DNA from 4 places in the Arthrobacter sp. 01N444 genome. Region 2 is predicted to be linked to each of the others. Evidence: riboswitches for the same ligand, from Rfam matches in the RefSeq annotation. Region 2 holds a riboswitch; each other region holds the start of a gene.
The links. Region 2 has a riboswitch for thiamine pyrophosphate ahead of thiO (glycine oxidase ThiO). Riboswitches for the same ligand answer to the same signal wherever they lie in the genome.
Positions count from the first base shown of each region.

Region 1: another riboswitch for thiamine pyrophosphate. It lies ahead of AC1DKN_RS14870 (bifunctional hydroxymethylpyrimidine kinase/phosphomethylpyrimidine kinase); the one in region 2 lies ahead of thiO (glycine oxidase ThiO).
Region 3: another riboswitch for thiamine pyrophosphate. It lies ahead of AC1DKN_RS15250 (ECF transporter S component); the one in region 2 lies ahead of thiO (glycine oxidase ThiO).
Region 4: another riboswitch for thiamine pyrophosphate. It lies ahead of thiC (phosphomethylpyrimidine synthase ThiC); the one in region 2 lies ahead of thiO (glycine oxidase ThiO).

Region 1 is NZ_JBFTRB010000013.1:59,353-65,062, forward strand. Features, by position in the region: gene AC1DKN_RS14865 (Rne/Rng family ribonuclease) at 1-921, shown strand, start outside; TPP riboswitch at 1,070-1,167, shown strand; gene AC1DKN_RS14870 (bifunctional hydroxymethylpyrimidine kinase/phosphomethylpyrimidine kinase) at 1,237-2,799, shown strand; gene rplU (50S ribosomal protein L21) at 3,202-3,510, shown strand; gene rpmA (50S ribosomal protein L27) at 3,572-3,835, shown strand; gene obgE (GTPase ObgE) at 3,953-5,542, shown strand; gene proB (glutamate 5-kinase) at 5,532-5,710, shown strand, end outside.
Region 2 is NZ_JBFTRB010000002.1:446,567-452,276, forward strand. Features, by position in the region: gene AC1DKN_RS04375 (RNB domain-containing ribonuclease) at 306-1,799, opposite strand; gene AC1DKN_RS04380 (ferritin-like fold-containing protein) at 1,838-2,512, shown strand; gene thiE (thiamine phosphate synthase) at 2,550-3,248, opposite strand; TPP riboswitch at 3,275-3,395, shown strand; gene thiO (glycine oxidase ThiO) at 3,389-4,699, shown strand; gene thiS (sulfur carrier protein ThiS) at 4,696-4,932, shown strand; gene AC1DKN_RS04400 (thiazole synthase) at 4,938-5,710, shown strand, end outside.
Region 3 is NZ_JBFTRB010000014.1:26,628-32,337, reverse strand. Features, by position in the region: gene AC1DKN_RS15285 (Na(+)/H(+) antiporter subunit C) at 1-256, shown strand, start outside; gene AC1DKN_RS15280 (Na+/H+ antiporter subunit D) at 253-1,881, shown strand; gene AC1DKN_RS15275 (Na+/H+ antiporter subunit E) at 1,878-2,423, shown strand; gene AC1DKN_RS15270 (MrpF/PhaF family protein) at 2,420-2,698, shown strand; gene mnhG (monovalent cation/H(+) antiporter subunit G) at 2,730-3,080, shown strand; gene AC1DKN_RS15260 (DUF4235 domain-containing protein) at 3,155-3,418, opposite strand; gene AC1DKN_RS15255 (heme-degrading domain-containing protein) at 3,458-4,003, opposite strand; TPP riboswitch at 4,191-4,334, shown strand; gene AC1DKN_RS15250 (ECF transporter S component) at 4,401-5,048, shown strand; gene AC1DKN_RS15245 (ABC transporter ATP-binding protein) at 5,077-5,710, shown strand, end outside.
Region 4 is NZ_JBFTRB010000006.1:250,445-256,154, reverse strand. Features, by position in the region: gene AC1DKN_RS10065 (VOC family protein) at 1-166, opposite strand, end outside; gene AC1DKN_RS10060 (amidohydrolase family protein) at 242-1,348, opposite strand; gene AC1DKN_RS10055 (GNAT family N-acetyltransferase) at 1,352-1,852, opposite strand; TPP riboswitch at 1,929-2,036, shown strand; gene thiC (phosphomethylpyrimidine synthase ThiC) at 2,032-3,837, shown strand; gene AC1DKN_RS10045 (alpha/beta fold hydrolase) at 3,834-4,568, opposite strand; gene ffh (signal recognition particle protein) at 4,640-5,710, opposite strand, start outside.

The sequences.
Region 1 (5,710 bases), on a different contig from region 2:
CGCAAGCGGATGGGCACCGGGCTGCTGGAAGTCTTCGGCGAACAGTGCGAAACATGTGCGGGCCGCGGCATCGTCACCCACGACGAGCCGGTGGAGCACCGCCGCGCCAACACGGTCGCCGCGGAGCACTATGTGCCGCGCACCGAGGCGCAGCCTGCTGCCCGCCCGGAACGCAAGAGCCGTCGCCGCGGCCGGGGAGGCCAGGGCGGAGAGACCGCGCCGGCCGCACCCGCGCCCGTCCACGCCGAACCCACCGAGGCCGAACGCCACGCCAAGGCCGAGGCCACCCGTGCCGCGCTGGCCAACATCGCTGCCGCAGCGCACGCCGCGCACCTGCACGACGGGGAGGCAGCCGCAGCCAGCGACGCCGGGGCCCGCCAGGCCGCCGTCGACGCCGTCACGCAGCTCGCAGCCGCCGACGAGGCAGCCGGCCGCCCCGCAACGGTGCTGACGTTTGGCGGCGAGCAGGTGGCCCTGCCCTTCGTCGAGCACGCGGAGGACGCGCCGTCACCGGCCCTGACCCTGGACCTGCTGACCGAGGCCTTCGCAAACCTGGGCGAAGCCGAGGCCGGCAAGCCGGACCAGGCCGCCGGCCTGGCGGCCGGTCAGGCAGCAGCTGTTGCCGCACCGGAAGCCACGGCGCCCGAGGCGCCGTCGGCCGTCCGCGCTGCGGAGGCGCCGGCGTCACGCACAGCTGACACCACGACGCTGCGCGGCCGCCGCGGGCGCCGCAACCGGAGTGCCAGCCGCGCCCAGGGCGCAGCCAACGAAACCTCCGTGGAGCACCGCGAGGCAACCCGGCCGGCCGCGGCCGGATCGGTCCACGAGGCCAAGGCTCCCGCTGCGGCCGGGCCTGCGTCCATCCCGGCCGGCAACGAGCCGATCATCCTCGGCGTCGGCGTGCCGGCGTCGGAGCTGTAGTCCTCCGCGACTGACCACGTCCCCGTCCGGTCATTATTTCGACTGGTCGGGCCGCGGGTCCGGGTCATGGCAGACGTAACATACGTCCGCCCGGGCCCGGGCCCGCTCGTGCGTTAACGGGTCCTCCGGGTGGCAAGGGCTAGGCTGGAACACTGACACGGGGTGCCGGGCATCGGGCCGGCTGAGATCCAGACCCGTTGAACCTGTCCGGTTAGCACCGGCGAAGGGATGTCTTCCTTGTCCGCGAAATCGAATCCGTCCGAGTTCCTCCCGCCCAATTTTCTGCACAACGAGTCTCTGCCGGCCCCGCCGCGCATTCCCCGCGTGCTGGCCATCGCCGGCTCCGATCCCTCCGGCGGGGCCGGAATCCAGGCCGACCTGAAGAGCATCGCGGCGAACGGCGGCTACGGCATGGCCGCCATCACCGCCCTGACAGCGCAGAACACGCAGGGCGTGCGCGCCGTCCACGTCCCCCCGGCGGCGTTCCTCACGGCGCAGCTGGACGCCATCAGCGACGACATCGGCATCGACGCCGTCAAGATCGGCATGCTCGGTGACGCCGCCGTGATCGACGCCGTCCGCGGCTGGCTGGAAAAGGTGCGCCCCGCCGTCGTGGTCCTGGACCCGGTGATGGTCGCCACCAGCGGTGACCGGCTCCTGCAGGAATCGGCCGAGGCCGCCCTGCAGGCCCTCCTGCCGCTGGCGGACCTCATCACGCCCAACCTCGCCGAACTCGCCATCCTGCTCAAGGAACCCGTCGCTGCCGAGTGGTCCGAGGCCCTGGCGCAGGGCAAGCGGCTGGCCGCCCTGACCGGCACCACCGTCCTGGTTAAGGGCGGACACCTCCAGGGCGCCGGGCCGGGGGACGGGCATGCCCACGACGCCGATGCCCACGACGCCGATGCCCACGACGTCGACGGCCACGGCGCCGGCACCGGCTGCCCGGATGCGCTGGTCAACACCGGCGGCCTGCTCGGCCAGGAAACGGTGGTGGTGCCGGGGGAGCGGATCGCGACGCGCAACAGCCACGGCACCGGCTGCTCCCTGTCCTCGGCCATGGCCACCGTGCAGGCCAGGGTGGGGGACTGGGAAGCGGCGCTGCGGGAAGTCAAGCCGTGGCTGCTGGGCGCGCTCCGCGGAGCCTCGGCCCTGGACGTCGGCTCCGGCACCGGCCCGGTCCACCACTTCCACCACCTGCAGCACCTCCAGGCCGGGCAGGGTCCGGCGGCGGGGGAGTTCGCCGCAGCCCTGCGCGCAGGAGCCGCGGGCGATCTTGAGGCGATCTACGCCCTCGACTTCGTCCGCGGACTGGCCGACGGCACCTTGCCCGAGCACGAGTTCGCGTACTACCTCGCCCAGGACGCCATCTACCTCAACGGATACTCGCGGGTCCTGGCCCGGGCCGCGGCGATTGCCCCCACCGAGGCCGAGCAGCTGTTCTGGGCCCGTTCGGCGCAGACCTGCCTGGAGGTCGAATCCGAGCTGCACCGTTCCTGGCTCAGCACCCGCCCCACGGCCTCCACCCTGGGCCCGGTCACGAAAGCGTATGTGGACCACCTGCTGGCCGCCTCGGTCTCCGGCAGCTATGGCGTCCTCGTGGCGGCGGCGCTGCCCTGCTTCTGGCTCTACGCCGAGGTCGGTTCCACGCTGCACCGGGAGTTCCTGGCCGGCGGCGCCCCCGGGGAGCACCCCTACGCCGGCTGGCTGCGGACCTACGCCGACGAGGACTTCGCCGCCGCGACCCGGCAGGCCATCGCGTACACGGACACGGCGGCCGGGCGGGCATCGGAGAGCGAGCGGCAGGCCATGGCCCTGGCTTTCCGGCAGTCATCGCGCTACGAAGTGGACTTCTTCGACGCGCCGCGGCTGTACGCCTGACGCGAGCTGGTCCGGACTACCGGTACGATGGTGGGGCACGGTTCCGGAAGTCGTTGCGGCAACACAGCTCAAGATGGTCAAGATCCCGGCCAAGAACATTGGCAGGGACTTTGCATCAAGATGTTGTGGCGCCTATCACGGACTACCCGCCGGAACCAGCCTCATTTGCGGCCGAAGGCAAAATTAGCGTATTCTAGATCTTCGGTGCTTACGCCAACACTTGGGTTATGACCCTGAGAACGGTCCGCTTGGAATTCCAAATGGATTTGTTCCGGGGATAGCTCATGGGTTCCCCCGAGGAATCCACCGGCGTTGAGGCACAGCGTGAGCCGGTCCAAAGAATTTGGCCCCTGGTTCCGCACGCAAATCTAGTAATAAACGTCGAGAGAAGTGAGTTCCCCAGTGGTGTACGCGATTGTCCGCGCAGGCGGCCGCCAAGAGAAGGTTTCCGTTGGAGACTTCGTTACCCTGAACCGCGTCCCCGGTGGAGCCGGCAGCACCTTTGAGTTGCCCGCACTGCTCCTGGTGGACGGTGACAAAGTCACGTCTGCTGCTGCGGACCTGGCCAAGGTAACGGTTACGGCTGAGATCCTCGAAGACCTCCGTGGTCCGAAGATCGTCATCCAGAAGTTCAAGAACAAGACCGGTTACAAGAAGCGTCAGGGCCACCGTCAGGAACTGACCAAGGTCAAGATCACCGGTATCAAGTAACTCTTCGTTACTGTTCAGGTTCCAGCAGATTCCCCAGAATTTTTGAAGGCAGGCATTTCAAATGGCACATAAAAAAGGCGCGAGTTCCACTCGCAACGGTCGTGACTCCAACGCCCAGTACCTCGGCGTCAAGCGCTTCGGTGGCCAGGTAGTTTCCGCAGGCGAGATCATCGTCCGCCAGCGCGGCACCCACTTCCACCCGGGCGCCGGCGTAGGCCGCGGCGGGGACGACACCCTGTTCGCCCTGACCCCCGGTGCTGTCGAGTTCGGCACCCGCCGTGGTCGCCGCGTTGTGAACATCGTGGCTGCTGCAGCTGCAGAGTAACAATAAGTTCTAAATCGGTGGGGCGGGCCATTAGGTCCGCTCCACCGGTGTTTTAACCGCATTACAATCATCTTGGGCGCCTTTGGGGGTCCGGGGAACAGCACTGAGGAGATCCACGTGGCGAGCTTTGTAGACCGGGTAGTACTGCACGTATCCGGCGGTACCGGCGGCCACGGCTGTGTCTCCGTCCACCGCGAGAAGTTCAAGCCCCTCGGCGGTCCCGACGGCGGCAACGGCGGCAACGGCGGCGACGTCATCCTGCGCGTTGACCCCCAGACCACCACCCTGCTCGACTACCACCACGCGCCCCACCGGCACGCCACCAACGGCGGCCCCGGCATGGGCGACTGGCGCGGCGGCAAAAACGGCGAAACCCTGATCCTTCCGGTGCCGGTGGGCACCGTGGTGAAGTCCAAGTCCGGCGAAGTCATCGCCGACCTCGTGGCCGAAGGCGACGAATACATCGCCGCCGCCGGCGGGATCGGCGGCCTCGGCAACGCCTCGCTGTCCTCCCAGAAGCGCCGCGCGCCCGGCTTCGCGCTGCTCGGCATCGAAGGCGAATCCAGCGACGTCGTCCTGGAACTGAAGTCCATCGCCGACATCGCCCTCGTCGGCTTCCCCTCCGCCGGCAAGTCCAGCTTGATCGCCGCAATGTCCGCCGCCCGGCCCAAGATCGCGGACTATCCCTTCACCACCCTCATCCCCAACCTGGGTGTCGTCCAGGCCGGTGAAGTCCGCTTCACCATTGCCGACGTCCCCGGCCTGATCGAGGGTGCCAGCGAGGGGAAGGGCCTGGGCCACCACTTCCTGCGCCACGTCGAGCGGTGCGCCGCCCTGGTGCACGTGCTGGACTGCGGCACGCTCGAATCGGACCGCGATCCGCTCTCCGACCTCGCCATCATCGAGGCCGAGCTGGAGAAGTACGCCGTCGACATGAGCTACAGCGGGTCCGACGGCGAAGTCGTTCCGCTGAACCACCGCCCCCGCCTCGTGGCCCTGAACAAGGTTGACCTGCCGGATGGCAAGGACATGGCCGAGTTCGTCCGCCCGGAGCTCGAATCCCGGGGCTACAAGGTCTTCGAAATCTCGGCGACGAGCCACGAAGGCCTCCGCCAGCTTGGCTTCGCCATGGCCGAAATCGTAAAGGCCGCCCGCGACGCCGTCGCCGCGACCCCGCCGAAGGTACACGCCCCCGTGCTGCGCCCCCGCGCCGTCAACGAGACCGGCTTCACGATCCGCCGCGAGGAAAAGAACCTTGAGCCGCTCTTCCGCGTCCTCGGCGACAAGCCCGTGCGCTGGGTCAAGCAGACAGACTTCACCAACGAGGAAGCGATCGGCTACCTCGCCGACCGCCTGGCCAAGCTCGGCGTCGAAAATGAACTGTTCAAGCAGGGCGCCAAGCCGGGCGACATGGTGGTCATCGGCGAGGACGACGGCGTCGTCTTCGACTGGGAGCCGACCATGATGGCCGGTGCTGAGCTGCTCGCCTCGCCCCGCGGCACCGACGTGCGCTTCGCCGACATCGGCGACCGCCCGACGCGTGGCCAGAAGCGCGACGAACAGCAGGAACGCCGCGACGCCAAGGCCGCCGCCCGCGCCGAGCTCGAAGCCGAACGCAAGGCCGGCATCTGGACCGAATCCGTCAGCAGCCGCCGCGCGCGGCAGCCGCTCAAGGAGAGTGGACTGGGCGAAGCCGATGACGAGTAAGGCCGTCGTCGAGCACCGGTCCCAGCCGCTCAGCGCTCAAGACCTCAAGGCCCAGACCATCAACGCCCCGGACCGCACCGCGCTGTCCGGGGCGCGCCGGATCGTCGTCAAGGTCGGCTCGTCCTCGCTGACGTCCATCAAGGGCGGGATCTCCGAAGAGGCCCTGAC
Region 2 (5,710 bases):
TCAGGCGCGCAAGCAATTCCAGTGGAAGCCGATCGCGGGCTATCTAAATGCTGGCACTGGGGACCAGCGGGTGTATCTCAAGATCGCGTAGGGGCGGGCTTGTTGAATTCGAAAATCATGGAAATCAACGACCGGGCATCCATTTCTACCTCTTCAGTCTAGCTGTACAAGGCGTGGATCCTCGACTGGGCTGGTGATTGCGCCTCGGGAAGTGACCGGGAGGGCGGCCGGGAGCGCTGGCTGGCGACGGCGTGGGGACGGCGTGAGGACGGCCAGCGGGCCGTCAACGGACCGATAGCCGGCCGTCAGCCCACGAGCTCCAACTGGATTTCCCGCGTGACGATGTCCGAGGACACCACCCGGACCCGGACTTTGGTGCCCGGTTCCAGCTCGCCGGGGCAGCGTGCGGTCACGGCGGGCTCGGCGATCTGGACGATCCCGGACGGGCCGTTTCCGTTGCCGTTGGTCTTCCCGCCGTTGCCGTTGCTGGTGCCGTTGGTGCCCTTGGCCGGCTTGGGACCGGAGATGACGACAGCGTCGAATTCCTGGCCGACGTGGTTGACGAGCAGGGCCGCCTCAACGGTGTCCAGCGCCAGCCGCTCCAGTTTTGCCGCCAACTGGTCCGAGGTGCCCATGATGGCGGGGAGGGACGGCAGCGCCTCCCGGGCCCAGGCAGGAACTTCGGTGCCGTTGCTCAGGGCCTCACAGATTACCAGCACGAAGCGGTCGACCAGCCGCCGCAGCGGTGCCGTGGAATGGGCGTACGCGGCGCCGATGGCGGACTGGACGGCGGCGTTGGGCACTGTGCCGTCGAAGGGTGTGTATCCGGCACCGCGGAAGAGCATCCCGGCCGAATGCACAATGGCCAGCTGCCGGGGGTCCGTCGGGTCAAGGGTCCGCAGGTACTCGCCGTAGCGCATTTCCCCGTCCCAGGGCTTGCCGAGGGCGTGGGTCTGCCGGTGGAAGTGGCGCAGTGATGCCTCGTCCGGGGCGGGCATGGTGCGGAGGATGCCGACTTTGCCCTGGAGCATGAGCGCCGCGGCGGCCATCCCGGTCATGAGTGAAATCTGGGCGTTCCAGTCCTCCACCGGCAGCGGCGGGGCCGCTACGATCCGGTAGCCGCCGTCGGGCAGTTGCTGGATCTCCTGTTCCGGCATGTTCAGGCTCGCGCCGCCGCGCAGTCGTTCCAGTTCCACCCGTTTGAGGCCTACTTCTTTCAGCAGCTGCAGCACGGGCGCCGCGGTGCCGGCGTCGAGCTCGGCCTGGACGCCTTTGTAGTTGAGCTTCGCGCGGCTGCGGACCTGTGCCCGGCGCACGAGGACCGAGGCGACCTCTGCCGCGGCGTCGAGCTCGAACTCCCAGACGAACGCCGCGCACAGCTGCCCGGCGAGCAGACTGCCGGCGGCCTCGCTGATAATCTCCGGATGCAGCGGAATCCGGCCGTCCGGGGTGTAGAAGGTCTGGCCGCGGCGCCGGGTCTCGGCGTCCAGCGCCCCGCCCGGGGCGACAAAGGAGGGGACGTCGGCGATGGCGTAGAAGACCTTGTAGCCGCCGTTGCTCCGTTCGATAAACAGGGCCTGGTCCAGGTCGGTGGACGATGCCGGATCGATAGTCACGAACTCGACGTGCGTGAGGTCAAGGTCCGGGAGCTTGTGCTCGGCCACCGCCGCCTCCGCGTCGCGCAGCACATCCTCGGGGAACGGGCCGGGCAGTTCCAGCGTGGTGCGCAACGCCTTGAGTGCCCCGGCAAGCTGGTTCTGCTGCTCGTGGACACTGGGGGTCAGGCGATGATGTGACACGAAAATCAGGGTAGCCCGATTTCCGCTATTAGTCTTGGATGATGAGCGCAACTGCGGACGATCCTGCCCTCTACAACAGCTTCCTTGCCGACCTGCTGGGAGTCTTGGCGTACGGCGAGCTTTCCGCCTTCGAGCGGCTGTCCTCGAGTGCCCGGTATTCGCCCACGCTGCATGACCGTGCGTTGCTGGGCAGGATGGCGGTGGTCGAGTTCCAGCATTACGAACTCGTCCGAATCCGGCTCGAACACATGGGCCTGGATACGGAGGCCACCATGCTGCCGTTCCAGCCCTCGGTGGACCACTTCCACGAACGCACGCGCCCGTCGGACTGGTACGAGGCCCTCATGAAGGCCTACGTGATCGACACGGTCGCCGCGGACTTTTACGGCGTCGTGGGCCGGTACGTCGACGCCGCGACCCGTGAGTTGATCGGGCAGGTCCGCTCCACCGGTGAGTCCACGGCCGTGCTGCAGGCGCGCATCAAGGCGGCCCTGGCCGATGACCCGCGGCTGGCGTCGCGCCTGGCGTTGTGGGCCAGGCGTCTGCTGGGGGAAGTACTGAACCACGCCCAGCGTGTCAGCGCCGAGCACGCGTTCCTCGGCGGACTGTCAGGGCTGGACGACGCCGGCGCCCGGGCGCTGGTCAACGGCCTGGCAGCCGAACTCGCAGCGAATCACGCGCGCCGGATGACGGAGCTGGGTCTCGCCGGATAGATTCAGTGCCGGCCGGCATTACTGGCTGGGGACCTGCTTAGGATGCGGCGGCGTCCAGCGCCGCCAGCAAGGCTCCGGCGGCGTGGGCCGGATCAGTGGCGTCGGTGATCGCCCGGACCACGACGATCCGCCGGGCACCGGCATCGACTACCTGCTCCACGTTACTGAGGTCGATCCCGCCGATCGCGAACCACGGCAGCACGCTTTCGTCGACCTTGCCGGTTCCCTCCGCGTCCGCCCCGCCGATCGCCTGGGCGGCGTAGCGCACCAGATCGAGGCCGACGGCGGCGCGTCCGGGCTTGGTGGGCGTCGCCCACACGGGGCCCACACAGAAATAATCGAGCCCTTTGCGGCCTGGCGCGGCAGCGATGGCGGCGTCCACCTGCTTCGGGCTGTGGGTGGACAGGCCGATCACGGCATCCTTGCCGAGAAAGCCGCGGGCGGCGTCGAGCGAAATGTCCTTCTGGCCGACATGGAACACCGGAGCCCCGGACAGGGAGGCGATGTCCGCCCGGTCATTGACGGCCCACAGCCGCCCGTGGCGCTGCGCTGCGGTGTGCAGGACCTCCAGCAGTTCCAGCTCCTCGGAGGCCTCGAGCGACTTGTCGCGCAACTGGATGATGTCCACGCCGCCGGCGAAGGCGGCGTCCACGAAGTCCTCGAAGTCGCCGCGGTCCCTGCGGGCGTCGGTGCAGAGATAGAGGCGGGCGGTGGTGTGGAGAGGGTCCTGGCTCATGGGACCAGCCTAGTTCCTCTAAACTGGGCGCATACCGCGGGAGCCCGCAGCAGCCATGTCGCCGCTGCCCGGCTGAGAGGGCGTCAGAGCCGACCGCTTGACCTGATCCGGCTAGTACCGGCGTAGGGAAGGAATTTTTCATGGGCACACGAGCAGGCCGTGCAGCCGGAGCCGCAAATGACGCCGCCGCCCAGGTTTGTGACACAGGGACCGGTACCGCAGAGGGAATCATCGCGGGGGATACGACTGCCGACGTGGCCGTGATCGGCGGCGGGGTGATCGGCCATGGCATCGCGTTCGAGGCCATCCGCTCGGGCCGATCCGTGGTCCTGATCGATGATGCTCCCGGCAGCGGAGCCAGCTGGGCCGCGGCCGGCATGCTGGCCCCCGTGAGTGAACTGCACTACCAGGAGGAACAGCTCCTGGAACTGATGCTCGAGGCCTCCCGGTTGTGGCCAGGATTCGCTGCAGCTCTCGACGCCGGTGCCGCCGGCGCGGATTCCCCGGCGGGTACCGGCTACTTAACGACGCCGACCCTGGCGGTGGGGGCCGACGCGGCGGACCGGCGCGCGCTCGCGGACTTGAGGGAAGTCCAGAAGGCATGCGGCCTGGCCGTGGAGCCACTGACAGTGCGCGAGGCGCGCACCCGGGAGCCCCTCCTGAGTCCCGGCATCTCGTGTGCCTTCGACATCCCGGCCGACCACCAGGTGGACCCCCGCCTGCTGATCACCCTGCTCGCCGGCGTGCTCGGTGCGGAAGGCGGCAGCTTCGTCCGGCGGCGCGCGGCAGGCCTGCTGTGGCAGGACGGACAGGTGGCAGGTGTGCGGTTGGCTGGCGGCGGTACCGTGCGGGCTGCCGAGACCGTGGTCGCCAACGGGCTCGGCGCCGCCGCGCTCGAGGAGCTTCCGGCCGGGCTGGCGCTGCCGCTGCGGCCCGTCTACGGCGACATCCTCCGGCTCCGCGTGCCTCCGCATCTGCAGCCGCTGCTCACGGCCACCGTGCGGGGCATGGTGCGCGGCATCCCGGTGTACATCGTCCCCCGCCAGGACGGCACCGTGGTGATCGGGGCCACCCAGCGGGAGGATGGACCGTCGGATCCGCACGCGGTTTCCGCCGGCGGCATTTACCAGCTGCTGCGGGATGCCCAGCAGCTGGTGCCTGCGGTCGCCGAGCTGGAGCTTTTGGAAGCCACGGCGCGGGCGCGGCCCGGAACCCCGGACAATGCCCCGCTGCTGGGGCGGATCGCACAAGCGGACGGCGGCGACGTCCCGGGACTCATCATCGCCACAGGATTCTTCCGGCACGGCGTCCTGCTGACCCCCGCCGCTGCCGCCGTGTGCCGGCAACTCATGGATTTCACGCCGGACCCGCGCTGGGCCGGGTTCCGCCCCGACCGTTTTTCCCGCATCCCGGTTACGTCCGGGGACAGCCCCAAGAAGGAAGCAGCATGAACATCCGACTTAACGGAATGGATCAGAGCGTCGCCGACGGCGCCTCCGTCTCCACACTCGTCAGCCAGCTCACTGGCCGGAGCATCGGCCCCGACGGCCGCGCCGCCGACGGGCGGAAGCTCGGTGTCGCCGTCGCCCGCAACGCCGAAGTGGTGCCGCGCAGCCAGTGGCACGCCACGGCGCTCGCCGACGGCGACGACGTCGAACTTGTCACGGCAGTCCAAGGAGGATGACCAGCATGAACGAGACGACGTTCGCAGGAACACAGGCCGTCCCCATGACCGGTGCGGTGGCCGATCCGTTCGTGGTCGACGGCGTAAGGCTCGGCTCCCGCCTCATCATGGGAACCGGCGGTGCGCCGAGCCTGGACGGGCTCGGGGCGGCGCTGGTGGCGTCCGGGACGGAGCTGACCACGGTGGCGATGCGCCGCTATTCGCCGGCGGAGACGGGCTCGCTGTTCCAGCTGCTCGAGGACCATCAGATCCGGGTACTGCCCAACACGGCAGGCTGCTTCACCGCCAAGGACGCAGTCCTCACCGCCGAGCTGGCGCGGGAGGCCCTGGAAACGGACTGGGTCAAGCTCGAAGTAATTGCCGACGAACACACATTGCTGCCGGACGCCGTCGAACTCGTGGACGCAACCGAACAGCTCGTGGCCCGAGGCTTCAAGGTCTTCGCCTACACGAACGACGACCCCGTGCTTGCCCTCCGGCTCGAAAACCTCGGCGCGACGGCCGTGATGCCGTTGGGCGCCCCGATCGGCACCGGACTGGGCATCCTGAACCCGCACAACATCGAGCTGATCGTCTCGCGCGCGTCCGTGCCCGTGGTGCTGGATGCCGGGATCGGCACGGCCTCGGACGCTGCCCTGGCGATGGAACTCGGCTGCGACGCCGTGCTGTTGGCTACGGCGGTGACCCGTGCGCAGAATCCGGTGCTCATGGGCGAGGCCTTCAAACATGCCGTCATCGCCGGCAGGCTGGCGAAAGCGGCCGGCAGGATCCCGCGGCG
Region 3 (5,710 bases), on a different contig from region 2:
CATGCTGGGCATCATCTACCGCACCTGGGTCCTGGCCCGCCAGGATGAAATCCAGGACGACGCCGAGGACCGCCGCGTCGCGGAAACGCCAAGCTTCGATGCCGAGGACGACTCCGTGATCCCGGTCGAGACGTCGGAGTTCCCGCTGGCCACGGTCATGTCCGGTGACCGCCCCGTGCGGGCCGACAAGGCCGCCTCTGAAGAACAGCCCGGTTCCCTCAACGTTGACCCTAGCCCGGAAGGAGGCGGAGAGTGAACATCACCAGCCTTGCCCCGCTCGCCGTCGTACTCCCCATCCTGGGCGCCGCCCTGACCTTTCTGCTCATCCATCACCCCAGGGTCCAGCGCGCGGTCAGCATCGCCGTGCTGACGCTGACACTGCTGCTGGAATGCTGGCTGCTGGCCTCCGTCTGGGATGGCGGCACGGCCGCGGTGAACATCGGCGGCTGGCTGCCGCCGTGGGGCGTCGTGCTGGTGGTGGACCAGTTCTCCTCCCTCATGCTCGTGGTGTCCTCGGCCGTGAGCCTTGCGGTGCTGATCTACGCAACGGGACAGGGCATGGCCGACGGCGACCGCGACGCGCCGGTCTCGATCTTCCACCCGACCTACCTGATCCTCGTGGCCGGGGTGTCCAACGCCTTCCTCACCGGAGACCTCTTCAACCTCTACGTGGGCTTCGAGATCCTGCTGACGGCCAGCTACGTGCTCATCACACTCGGCGGGACAGGCCCGCGCATCCGGGCCGGCGTGACCTACGTGGTGGTCTCCGTCGTGTCCTCGGTGCTGTTCCTGATCGCGATCGCCATGATCTACGGCGCCACCGGAACCATCAACATGGCGGACCTCGCCATCAAGCTCGGCGACCTCGACCAGGGCACCCGGACGCTGCTGCACGTCATGCTGCTGGTGGCCTTCGGCATCAAGGCCGCCGTCTTCCCGCTGTCCTTCTGGCTCCCTGACTCCTACCCCACCGCCCCGGCCCCGGTCACCGCGGTGTTTGCCGGGCTGCTGACCAAGGTGGGCGTCTATGCGATGGTCCGCACGGAAACGCTGCTATTCCCGGGGGATGCGCTCAACGCCCCGCTCATGGTCGCGGCGCTGCTGACCATGGTGGTGGGCATCCTCGGCGCCCTGGCCCAAAGTGACATCAAGAGGCTCCTGTCCTTCACCCTGGTAAGCCATATTGGCTACATGGTGTTCGGCCTGGCCATGTCCACCGTGGCCGGTCTGGGCGCCGCGGTGTTCTACGTGGCCCACCACATCACTGTCCAGACCAGCCTGTTCCTGGTGACCGGCCTGATTGAACGCCGCGGCGGCAGCTCGTCCATGGACCGCGTGGCGGGACTGGCCAAGCTCTCCCCGGTATTGGGGGTCCTGTTCTTCATTCCCGCCATGAACCTCGCCGGAATCCCGCCGTTCTCGGGTTTCCTGGGCAAGCTGGGGCTGCTTCAGGCAGGCGTGGAACTGGGGACGCCGCTGGCCTACGCCCTGGTGATCGGCGGCGTGCTGACGAGCCTGCTGACCCTGCTGGCGATCGCGAGGGTCTGGAACCGGGCGTTCTGGCGCAAGCCCGGGGACGCCGAACACCCCGATCCGGTGCTCCTGGCAGCGCCGGCCGACTCCGCCACGGGTGACCGGGCCGGCAAGACGAATGTGACCCTGCTGCCCCGCACCATGGTGGGCTCCACCCTGGGCCTGGTGGTCTTTGGCGTGGCCCTGACGGTCTTTGCCGGGCCGCTGTTCAGGGTGGCCGACCAGTCCGCCCAGGAGATGCTGGACCGGACCTCCTACATCCAGGCCGTGCTCGGCCCGGACGCGCCCGTGCCGCCGGTGCCCCCGTCGCTCCATCCGGTGCAGGTCCGGGAGGGCGGCGGAAAATGAACCGGAAAAGGATCTCGCTGCGCCAGGAACTGCCGCTGCTGGTCTGGCTCGTCTTTGTCTGGGGCGCGCTCTGGCAGAACTTCAGCCCGGGCAATCTCCTCTTCGGCGCCCTCATCGCGGTGCTCGTGGCGCGCATTTTCTATCTGCCCCCGGTGGAACTCGGCGGCCGCTTCAACGTGCTCCGCGCCGTGCCGTTCGCCCTCATCTTCCTCGGAAAAGTCGTCGCGGCAAGCTTCCAGGTCCTGTACCTGGCCGTGGTCCGCGGCCCCAACGTGGTCAGCGCAGTCGTAGCCGTGCCGCTCCGAAGCCATTCAGACCTCCTGGTCACGGCCACCGGGCACGTGATCTCGCTGATTCCCGGGTCCCTCGTGGTGGAGGTGGACAGGTCGACGTCCACGCTCTACATCCACGGCATCAACGTCCGCAACGCCGAGGACGCGGCCAAGCTGCGCAAAGAGGTCCGGGACACCGAGGCCGGGCTGATCCGGATCATGGGGACCAAAGCCGAACTTTCCGCCCTGACACAGGAGACCGCCGCATGATGCAGACCGTCCTGACGGTGACCGCCGTCGTACTGTCCCTGGCCGCCGCGGGGGCGATCGTCCGGATCGCGCGGGGGCCCTCGCTGCTGGACCGGGTTCTGGCCGCCGACGTGCTGCTGGCCATCTTCGGCGCGGCCCTGTGCATCGACATGGCCGCCAACCGGCACCTGAACAACCTGATGCTGCTCGTTGCCATTTCCCTGATCGGCTTCGTCGGCTCGGTCACCGTGGCCCGGTTCGTGGCCGACAGACGGGAGGGCGTCCGTGAATCCTGACACAGTGATCGACGCCGTCTCCGCCGTGTTCATGGTGACCGGAGCCCTGATGTCCCTCGCGGCCGCCATCGGGCTGCTGCGATTCCCGGACCTCATGAGCAGGATGCACGCGGCCACCAAACCGCAGGTCCTCGGCCTTTTCCTGCTGCTGGCGGCCCTCGGCCTGCAGATGCGCACCTGGTCGGTGTGGCCCGTCCTGCTGGTGGCCTGGCTCTTCCAGCTGCTCACCGTCCCCGTGTCCGCCCACATGGTGGGCCGGGCCGGCTACCGGACCAAGCACCTGCACCCGGAGCTGCTGAGCTCCGACGAGCTCGAGGCGGTAGTCCAGAAGGCCGCCCAGCAGGCGGCCACGCACGGAGCGAACGACGACGACGACCGCTGAGCCCCCGTCCGGCCCGGCGGACCCGGCCGGGGCCTTCGACTGCCGCGGCGGGCGCCGCGGCTGGTCGGGTCAGGTCAGACGACGTCCTGGGTCTTGGCGAAGCGGGTGATCGCGCGCTGGGTGCCGCGGTTGGCGAGCACCTGGATGATGGCGCTGACCGAGGCGGAGATCAGGGCGAACGTCAGGGCCGAGCGCAGGGTGGTGGGAACGTCGTCCTCCTGGCCCTTGGGCGGCTTGTTGCCCGTGGACTTTTCCCACATGGTGTCCACCAGCTTGGTGCCGGCAAAGCCGGCCAGGAGGCTGACGCCGGTGCCGAGCAGCTTGATGAGGATGTTCATTCTTCGGTCTCCTTGGGACGGGAACGGTTTTCCCCTAGCCTAGCGTTCCGGGGTGAGGACCATCCGCAGGGCCTCGACCACGAGTTCGTGATCCGCCTTCTGGGGCAGGCCGGAGACGGTGACGACGGCGACGGCGCCCGTGCCGCGCACGTAAATGGGAAACGCCCCGCCGTGGGCGGCGAACTCCGACTGATCCCACCAGGCGTTGTCCTCGATCCTTCCGCCGGCAGCGCGGGCCCGGAGGCCCACCAGCAGGGACGGGACCTCGTACCGCAGGGCGGTACGCTTCTTGGCGTTGATCCAGCGCTCATTGTCCGGTGTGGCGCCGTCCAGCGCGGCGTGGAAGAGCACCTGCTCGCCTTTGGTGATGTCGACGGCGATGGGCAGCGAGCGTTGCCTGCCCAGCTCGACAAGGAGGAGCCCGAGGTCCAGGGCGTCATCCTTGCTGAACGACGCGAACTGGAGCGCCTCTATCTCGGCCAGCACGCGGCCAATGAGCGCCGCCAGGGAACCCCGCGGCTGCGGCTCATTGGAGTCGGGATCGTATTCCCCGGAGGGATCTTGGGTGACCGGTGTGTGCGACAAAATATTCCAGCTTTCCGGTGGGTGACGAGGCCGCCCGCTGGCGGGTCCGGGGGTCCGGCACGACGACTCTACCAAGAGGGTTTTCCGGGCCGCCGGGACTGCCGCCGTCCGGTCCACGATTGTGACGGCACACCACTGAAATCCCGGCCGTCCGGGTGTAAACTGAGCCAGCCCACAAGGGCGAAAATAATTACGACAGGGGAGCGCCGCCGTCGGGCATCGCCGGAACAATCCGGGGAAACCTTTGGTGGGCGCTGAGAGTGCGGACAGCCGCAGACCCTCGAACCTGATCCGGTTAGTACCGGCGCAAGGGAGTCGAGTTCTCAGGATGCGCGGAGGGCGGCGGAAGCCGAGACCGGCCGGCGCACCCTCCCCTCCTGTTCCTCAGGAGGACGACATGACAGATATTTCAGCACAGCATGGTTCCGCCAGCCGTTCATCCGCCCGGCGCAACTACAGCTGGCGCGTGGTGGACATTGTGGTGGCCGCGTTGATCGCCGTTGCCGGCGGCGTCATTTTCTGGGCCTGGTCCCAGGGCGCGAACCTGATCTCGACTCCGGTCAACGCGGTCTACCCGCCGTTGAGCGGACTCTACGCCGGCGGCTGGATGATCCCGGCAGTGCTGGGCATGCTCATCATCCGCAAGCCGGGCGCCGCGCTCTTCTGCGAAACCGTCGCGGCCACCGGCGAGCTCATCATGGGTTCGCAGTACGGCACCACGGTGCTGATCTCCGGCATCCTGCAGGGCCTCGGCGCCGAACTGGTCTTCGCGGCCTTCCTCTACAAGAAGTTCAACCTGCCCGTCTCCGTGCTGGCCGGCGCCGGCGCGGGCCTCTTCTGCGGCCTGAACGATTCCTTCCTGCCGTGGGGCTGGAACATCGCCTACGAAGCCGGCGACAAGCTCGCCTACATCGTCTTCACCACGATCTCCGGCGCAGTGATTGCCGGCGGACTGGCCTGGCTCGCCACCCGCGGCCTGGCGAAAACCGGAGTGCTGGGCTCCTTTGCCTCCCGCAAGGCCGCCACGGAGCCCGTCTTCTCCTGAGCCCCGTCGCTGAATCCTGCAGAGAATCATGAGATCTTCACCGGGCGTCCGGCCGGCCGCCGTCACGGCCCGCGGCTGGGGCTGGCGGCATGCCGGACGGACCAGGCCCGCCGTCAGCGGCCTTGACCTGGACATCCAGCCGGGGGAGCGCGTGCTCCTGCTGGGGCCCTCCGGCGCCGGCAAGTCGACGCTGCTCCACGCCCTGGCCGGCGTTCTGGGCGACGGCGCGGCCGGCGACTCCGGGGACCCGGGCGACTCCGGCGACGCCGAGAACACAGACGAGACCGGCAGCCTCCTGATCGACGGCGCCGCGCCACGGGCGCAGCGCGGCCGCGCCGGGCTGGTGCAGCAGGACCCGGAAACGCAGGTGGTGCTCTCCCGCCTCGGCGACGACGTCGCCTTCGGGGCGGAGAACCTCGCCGTCCCGGCGGCGGAGATCTGGCCGCGCGTGCGCGAGGCCCTCGACGACGTCGGGCTGGGACAGCTGCCGCTGGACCACCCGACGGCGGCCCTCTCCGGCGGGCAAAAGCAACGGCTCGCGCTCGCCGGGATCCTCGCGATGCGGCCAGGGCTGCTGCTGCTCGACGAGCCGACCGCCAACCTCGACCCCGCGGGCGTCCTGGAGGTCCGCGACGCTGTGGGCCGCTGCCTGGACAAGACAG
Region 4 (5,710 bases), on a different contig from region 2:
GCTGGCGCCCAAGGTAGAGCCCGCCGTCCTGTTCGGCCACAGTCTCCAGGCCGAGGGCGCGCTGGTAGTAGTCGGTCATGAGCTTCATGTCGCCGACCTTGAGCATCACGGTGCCCATGGTGAGTTCGGCAGGAAGGAGGTCCTGGGTGCTGGCTTCTGCGGTCATGGCAATGCTCCGTGGATTCTGTAGCCACCGGCCTTCGGCGACTCTACATAAGGATAAATTACTTGAAGCTTCAATTTATTCCAAAACATGGACTGGCACCCGGTCCACCGGCAGCCCACGCAGCACGATATGCCGGATCCGGCGGAGCGTGGCCGGATTGCTCCGCGGATCTTCGGCCGTGACGAGGACATCAGCGCTTGCCCCTTCACCGATGGACTCCGCGCCGAGCCAGGTCCGCGCGGACCAGCTCGCGGCGTTGAGGGCGGCAGCGGCGGAAAGGCCGGCGGCGTGCAGGGCCTGGATCTCGTCCACGATCCTGCCATGGCTGATCACGCTGCCGGCGTCGGTACCGGCATAGATCGCCAGCCCGGCCTCGTGGGCTTCGAGGATCCGCTCCGCCCGGCGCTCCCACAGCGAGCGCATGTGGGCTGCGTAGCGGGGGAACTTGGCCGCCGCCCGGGCGGCGATGTCCGGGAACGTGGCGATGTTGATCAGGGTGGGCACGATGGGAACACCCTGTTCGAGGAAGCGCGGCAGGTGCCGCGGCAGCAGCCCGGTGGCGTGCTCGATGCAGTCGATCCCGGCGTCGAGCATGTCATCGAGGGTGTCTTCGGCGAAGCAGTGTGCGGTGACGCGGGCCCCCTCATCGTGGGCGGCACGGACGGCGTCCTTGACCGTCCGGGCGGGAAAACTGGCGGCGAGGTCGCCGGCGTCGCGGTCGATCCAGTCCCCCACGAGCTTGACCCAGCCATCGCCCGCGCGGGCCTGCTTCCGCACGGCCTCGACGAGATCCTCCGGCTCGACCTCGACGGCCAGGCCCGGCAGGTAGCGCCGGGCCCTCGCGAGGTGCCGGCCCGAGCGGATGATCCGGGGCAGGTCCGCGCGCTGCTGGAGCCAGCGTGTGTTGTGGACGGCGCCGGCGTCGCGGACCAGGAGTGTCCCGGCGTCGCGGTCCGCCAGGGCCTGGGATTCCGCGGTGTCCTCGGTAACGTCCCCGCCCGGGCCCAGGCCGATGTGGCAGTGCGCGTCCACGAGGCCCGGAATGACCCAGCCGTCGAGCACGAGGTCAGGCGCGGCGGCCGGACGGCGGAAGGTCAGCAGGCCCTCCACCGACCAGAGCCCGTAGCGGACCTGGTCCGCCGCGGTGAGGATGGGGCCGCTGAACTCGATGATGCCGGTCATGACCTAAAGCCTAATCCGCATGACGATCCGCCGGCCAAGACCGTCCAGCCCCAGCTGCGCTTCGTGGATCCGCAGGGCGCCCAACGCCTGTCCTGGCTGGGCGAGTTCCTCGAAACCGCAGCTCGCATAAAACGGCGCATTGAACGGGACGCCTGCGAAGGTGCAAAGCGTCATCGATAAATAGCCCCGGCTCCGGGCCGCATCAAAGGCCGCCTCCACCAGGGACCGTCCGATCCCCCGCCCGGCGGAGTCCGGCTGCACGGAGAGTTGTTCCAGATGGGCCTGGCCGCCGACCTCGTCAACGCGGGCAAACCCTACGGGCGGGTTTCCGGCGACAAGTATGAACAGCGGCTCAACCGGCGTCGTCAACTCCGGAGCCGGGAGCGCCCGGTTCCCCAGCTCCGCTTCGAGGATGCGGTCTGCTGAGGCCTCGAGAACCGGCAGCGCCGGGATATCTTCCGGCGTCGCCATCCGGATGCGGGGCACGGCCCTGGGCAGAGTCACAATGCCACGCTAACACCGCGGCCCGACCGCACTCCGTCACACTCGAGGGCCGGCCGGAGGTGCGTGGTAGTTTCGTCTACGACCACACGGGTGCCCCTGCAGGGGCTGAGATCGGGCTGACGCAGCCTGCGACCGTTGAACCTGTCCGGGTAATGCCGGCGAAGGAAGTGAGCTTTTCCGTGAACACCCAAGTGACACAGCACAGCCCTGTCCAAATTCAGTCCGCAGCCACCACGCAGTCGCTGAAGTCCCACTCGCTGGCCTTCAGCACGGACCCGGAGCATGGCATCCGCGTGCCGGTGACCGAGATCGCCCTGGAACCCTCCCCGGGCGGCGTCCGGAACCCGCCGTTCCGGGTGTACCGCACTGCCGGCCCGGGCAGCGATCCGGTCCGCGGGCTGGAGCCGTTCCGCACCCCCTGGATTGAGGCCAGGGCGGACACCGAACCCTACGCCGGCCGCGAACGGGAGCTGCTCGACGACGGCAAATCGGCGGTGCGCCGCGGTGCCGCGTCGGCCGAGTGGCGGGGCGGCCGGCCGGTGCCGCGCCGGGCCGTCGAGGGCAGGACCGTCACGCAGATGCGCTACGCCCGGGACGGTGTCATCACCCAGGAAATGCGGTTCGTCGCGCTGCGCGAGAACTGCGATGTGGAGCTGGTGCGCAGCGAGGTGGCCGCGGGCCGCGCGATCATTCCCAACAACGTCAACCATCCCGAATCCGAGCCGATGATCATCGGCAAGGCGTTCCTGGTGAAAATCAACGCCAATATCGGCAACTCCGCCGTGACCAGCTCCATCGCCGAGGAGGTCGACAAACTCCAGTGGGCCACGCAGTGGGGCGCGGACACCGTCATGGACCTCTCCACCGGGGACGACATCCACACCACGCGCGAGTGGATCATCCGTAACTCCCCCGTCCCCATCGGAACGGTCCCGATCTACCAGGCGCTGGAGAAGGTCAACGGTGAGGCGAACGCCCTGACCTGGGAGATCTTCCGGGACACCGTGATCGAACAGTGCGAGCAGGGCGTGGACTACATGACCATCCACGCCGGCGTGCTGCTGCGGTATGTGCCCCTGACGGCCAACCGGGTCACCGGCATCGTGTCCCGCGGCGGTTCCATCATGGCCGGCTGGTGCCTGGCGCACCACCGGGAGAACTTCCTGTACACCCACTTCGATGAGCTGTGCGAGATCTTCGCACGCTACGACGTCGCGTTCTCGCTGGGCGACGGGCTGCGGCCGGGCGCGACGGCGGATGCCAACGACGCGGCACAGTTCGCCGAACTGGACACCCTGGCCGAGCTCACGCAGCGGGCCTGGGACTTCGACGTGCAGGTCATGGTGGAGGGCCCCGGGCATGTGCCCTTCCACCTCGTCCGGGAAAACGTGGAGCGCCAGCAGGAACTCTGCAAGGGCGCCCCGTTTTACACACTCGGGCCGCTCGTCACGGACATCGCACCGGGCTATGACCACATCACCTCGGCGATCGGCGCCACCGAGATCGCCCGCTACGGCACCGCCATGCTCTGCTACGTCACGCCCAAGGAACACCTCGGGCTGCCGAACAAGGACGATGTGAAGACGGGCGTGATCACTTACAAGATCGCCGCCCATGCCGCGGACCTCGCCAAGGGCCACCCCGGCGCGCACGAACGCGACGATGCCCTGTCCAAGGCAAGGTTCGAGTTCCGCTGGCGGGACCAGTTCGCGCTGTCCCTGGACCCGGTCACGGCCGAGGCCTTCCATGATGAGACGCTTCCCGCGGAGCCGGCCAAGACAGCCCACTTCTGCTCGATGTGCGGTCCGAAGTTCTGCTCCATGCGGATCAGCCAGGACATCCGGGACGAATATGGATCAGCAGATTCGCAGGCCGCCCGTGCGCAGATGGCGGCCGGAATGCGGGCGAAGAGCAACGAGTTCCTCGCCTCGGGCGGCAAGGTCTACCTGCCGCCGCCCTCGGTGGGAGAACCCGCAGCTTCCTAGGACGCCCGGGCGTGCTGGTGCCGGCTGACCTCGGCGATGTAGGAGCGGATGGCCCGGTCCCCTTCGGCTGAATCCTGGGGCCGGTGCCCTCCCGGCGCCGTGCGGTGCAGGGCGCCGGTCTCGCGCAGGTAACCGGCGATTTCCTCATACAGCGGTTCCCAGCCGCCGGTCAGGACCAGGGTCGGCACGCCCGGCACGATCTGCAGCGGGGCTTCCCACGGCGGCGCCTGCAGGCGGAGCCGGCGCGCAGCCCGGAGGGCCTCCGGCGTCGTGGCCCCGGGGGCGTCCGCCGCGAACGCGCGGCGGATGAACTCCCGCTGGAAGTCATCGTCGCTGAGGTTGTGGCGGACGTCGAAGAGCGGCTGCATGAGGGCCCGGTGCGCGGCGGTGGCCGGGAGTTCCGCGGTCAGGGACAGGCAGGCCGGTTCCACCAGGGTCAGCGACTGGACGAGGTCGGGCCGTTCGACGGCGGCCATCATCGCGGCGATCGCGCCCTGCGAATGGGCCACCACATGGCCGCCGGCCTCGCCGCGGCCGTCGTCTGCCAGCGAGGCGAGCACGATGGCGGCGTCGGCGGCGAAGCTGGATTCGAGCGGTTCCGCGACGGCGTCAAACCCGTGCCGCCGCAGGAACAGGGCGTCGTAGTCCAGCGCCATTCCGTGCTGTTTTGGCCACGCGGCGGCGCCAAAGCTGCCGTCCCCGTGGACGAAGACTACGCGCTGCTTGAACATTGTCTAACCCTATGGCACTTCAGTGCTGATGCCGCCGGCGACACAGTGCCGGCGGCCCTCAGCACTTGCGGCTACTTGCTGCCGCCGAGGAACTTGTCGAAACCCTTGGGCAGGTTCAGCTGGGACGGATCGAAGTCGCCGCCCTGCTGGCCGAACGACGCGCCGGTGGGCAGCGCCTTGGGGCCGGCGGCACGCCGGGCCTCGGCGTCGCGCAGTTCCTGCGCCGCCTTGGCCGGGTTGCCGGAGCGGGCCTTCTTCTTGGGCGCGGACTTGGCTCCCTTGCGGGCACCGCCCCCGCCGCCCATGCCGGGCATCCCCGGCATGCCGGGCATCCCGCCGCCGGCGGCCATCTTCTTCATCATCTTCTGGGCCTGGGCAAAACGTTCCAGCAGTCCGTTGACCTCGGAGACGTGCACGCCGGAACCGCGGGCAATGCGGGCCCGGCGGGAGCCGTTGATGATCTTCGGAGCCACGCGCTCGTGCGGGGTCATCGAGCGGACAATGGCCTCGACGCGGTCGATCTCGCGCTCGTCGAACTGCTCCAGCTGCTGGCGGATGTTCTGCGCACCCGGCATCATCATGAGCATCTTCTTCATGGAGCCCATGTTGCGGATCTGCTGCATCTGGGCGAGGAAGTCATCGAGGGTGAAGTCTTCCTGGTCGGCGAACTTCTTCGCCATCCGGGCGGCTTCATCCTTGTCCCAGGACTTCTCGGCCTGCTCGATCAGGGTGAGGACGTCACCCATGTCGAGGATGCGCGAGGCCATGCGGTCCGGGTGGAAGAGCTCGAAGTCGTCCACGCCTTCGCCGGTGGAGGCGAACATGACCGGCTTGCCGGTCACCGACGCGACGGAGAGCGCGGCGCCGCCGCGGGCGTCGCCGTCGAGCTTGGAGAGCACGATGCCGGTGAAGTTGACGCCCTCGTCAAAGGCCAGGGCAGTGTTGACGGCGTCCTGGCCGATCATGGAGTCGATCACGAACAGGACTTCGTTCGGGACGATCGCGCGGCGGATCTGGCGCGCCTGCTCCATCATCTCGGCGTCGACGCCGAGACGGCCGGCGGTGTCCACGATCACGACGTCGTGCAGGGTGCGCTTGGCTTCCTCGACGCCGTCACGGGCGACGGCGACGGGGTCTCCGGC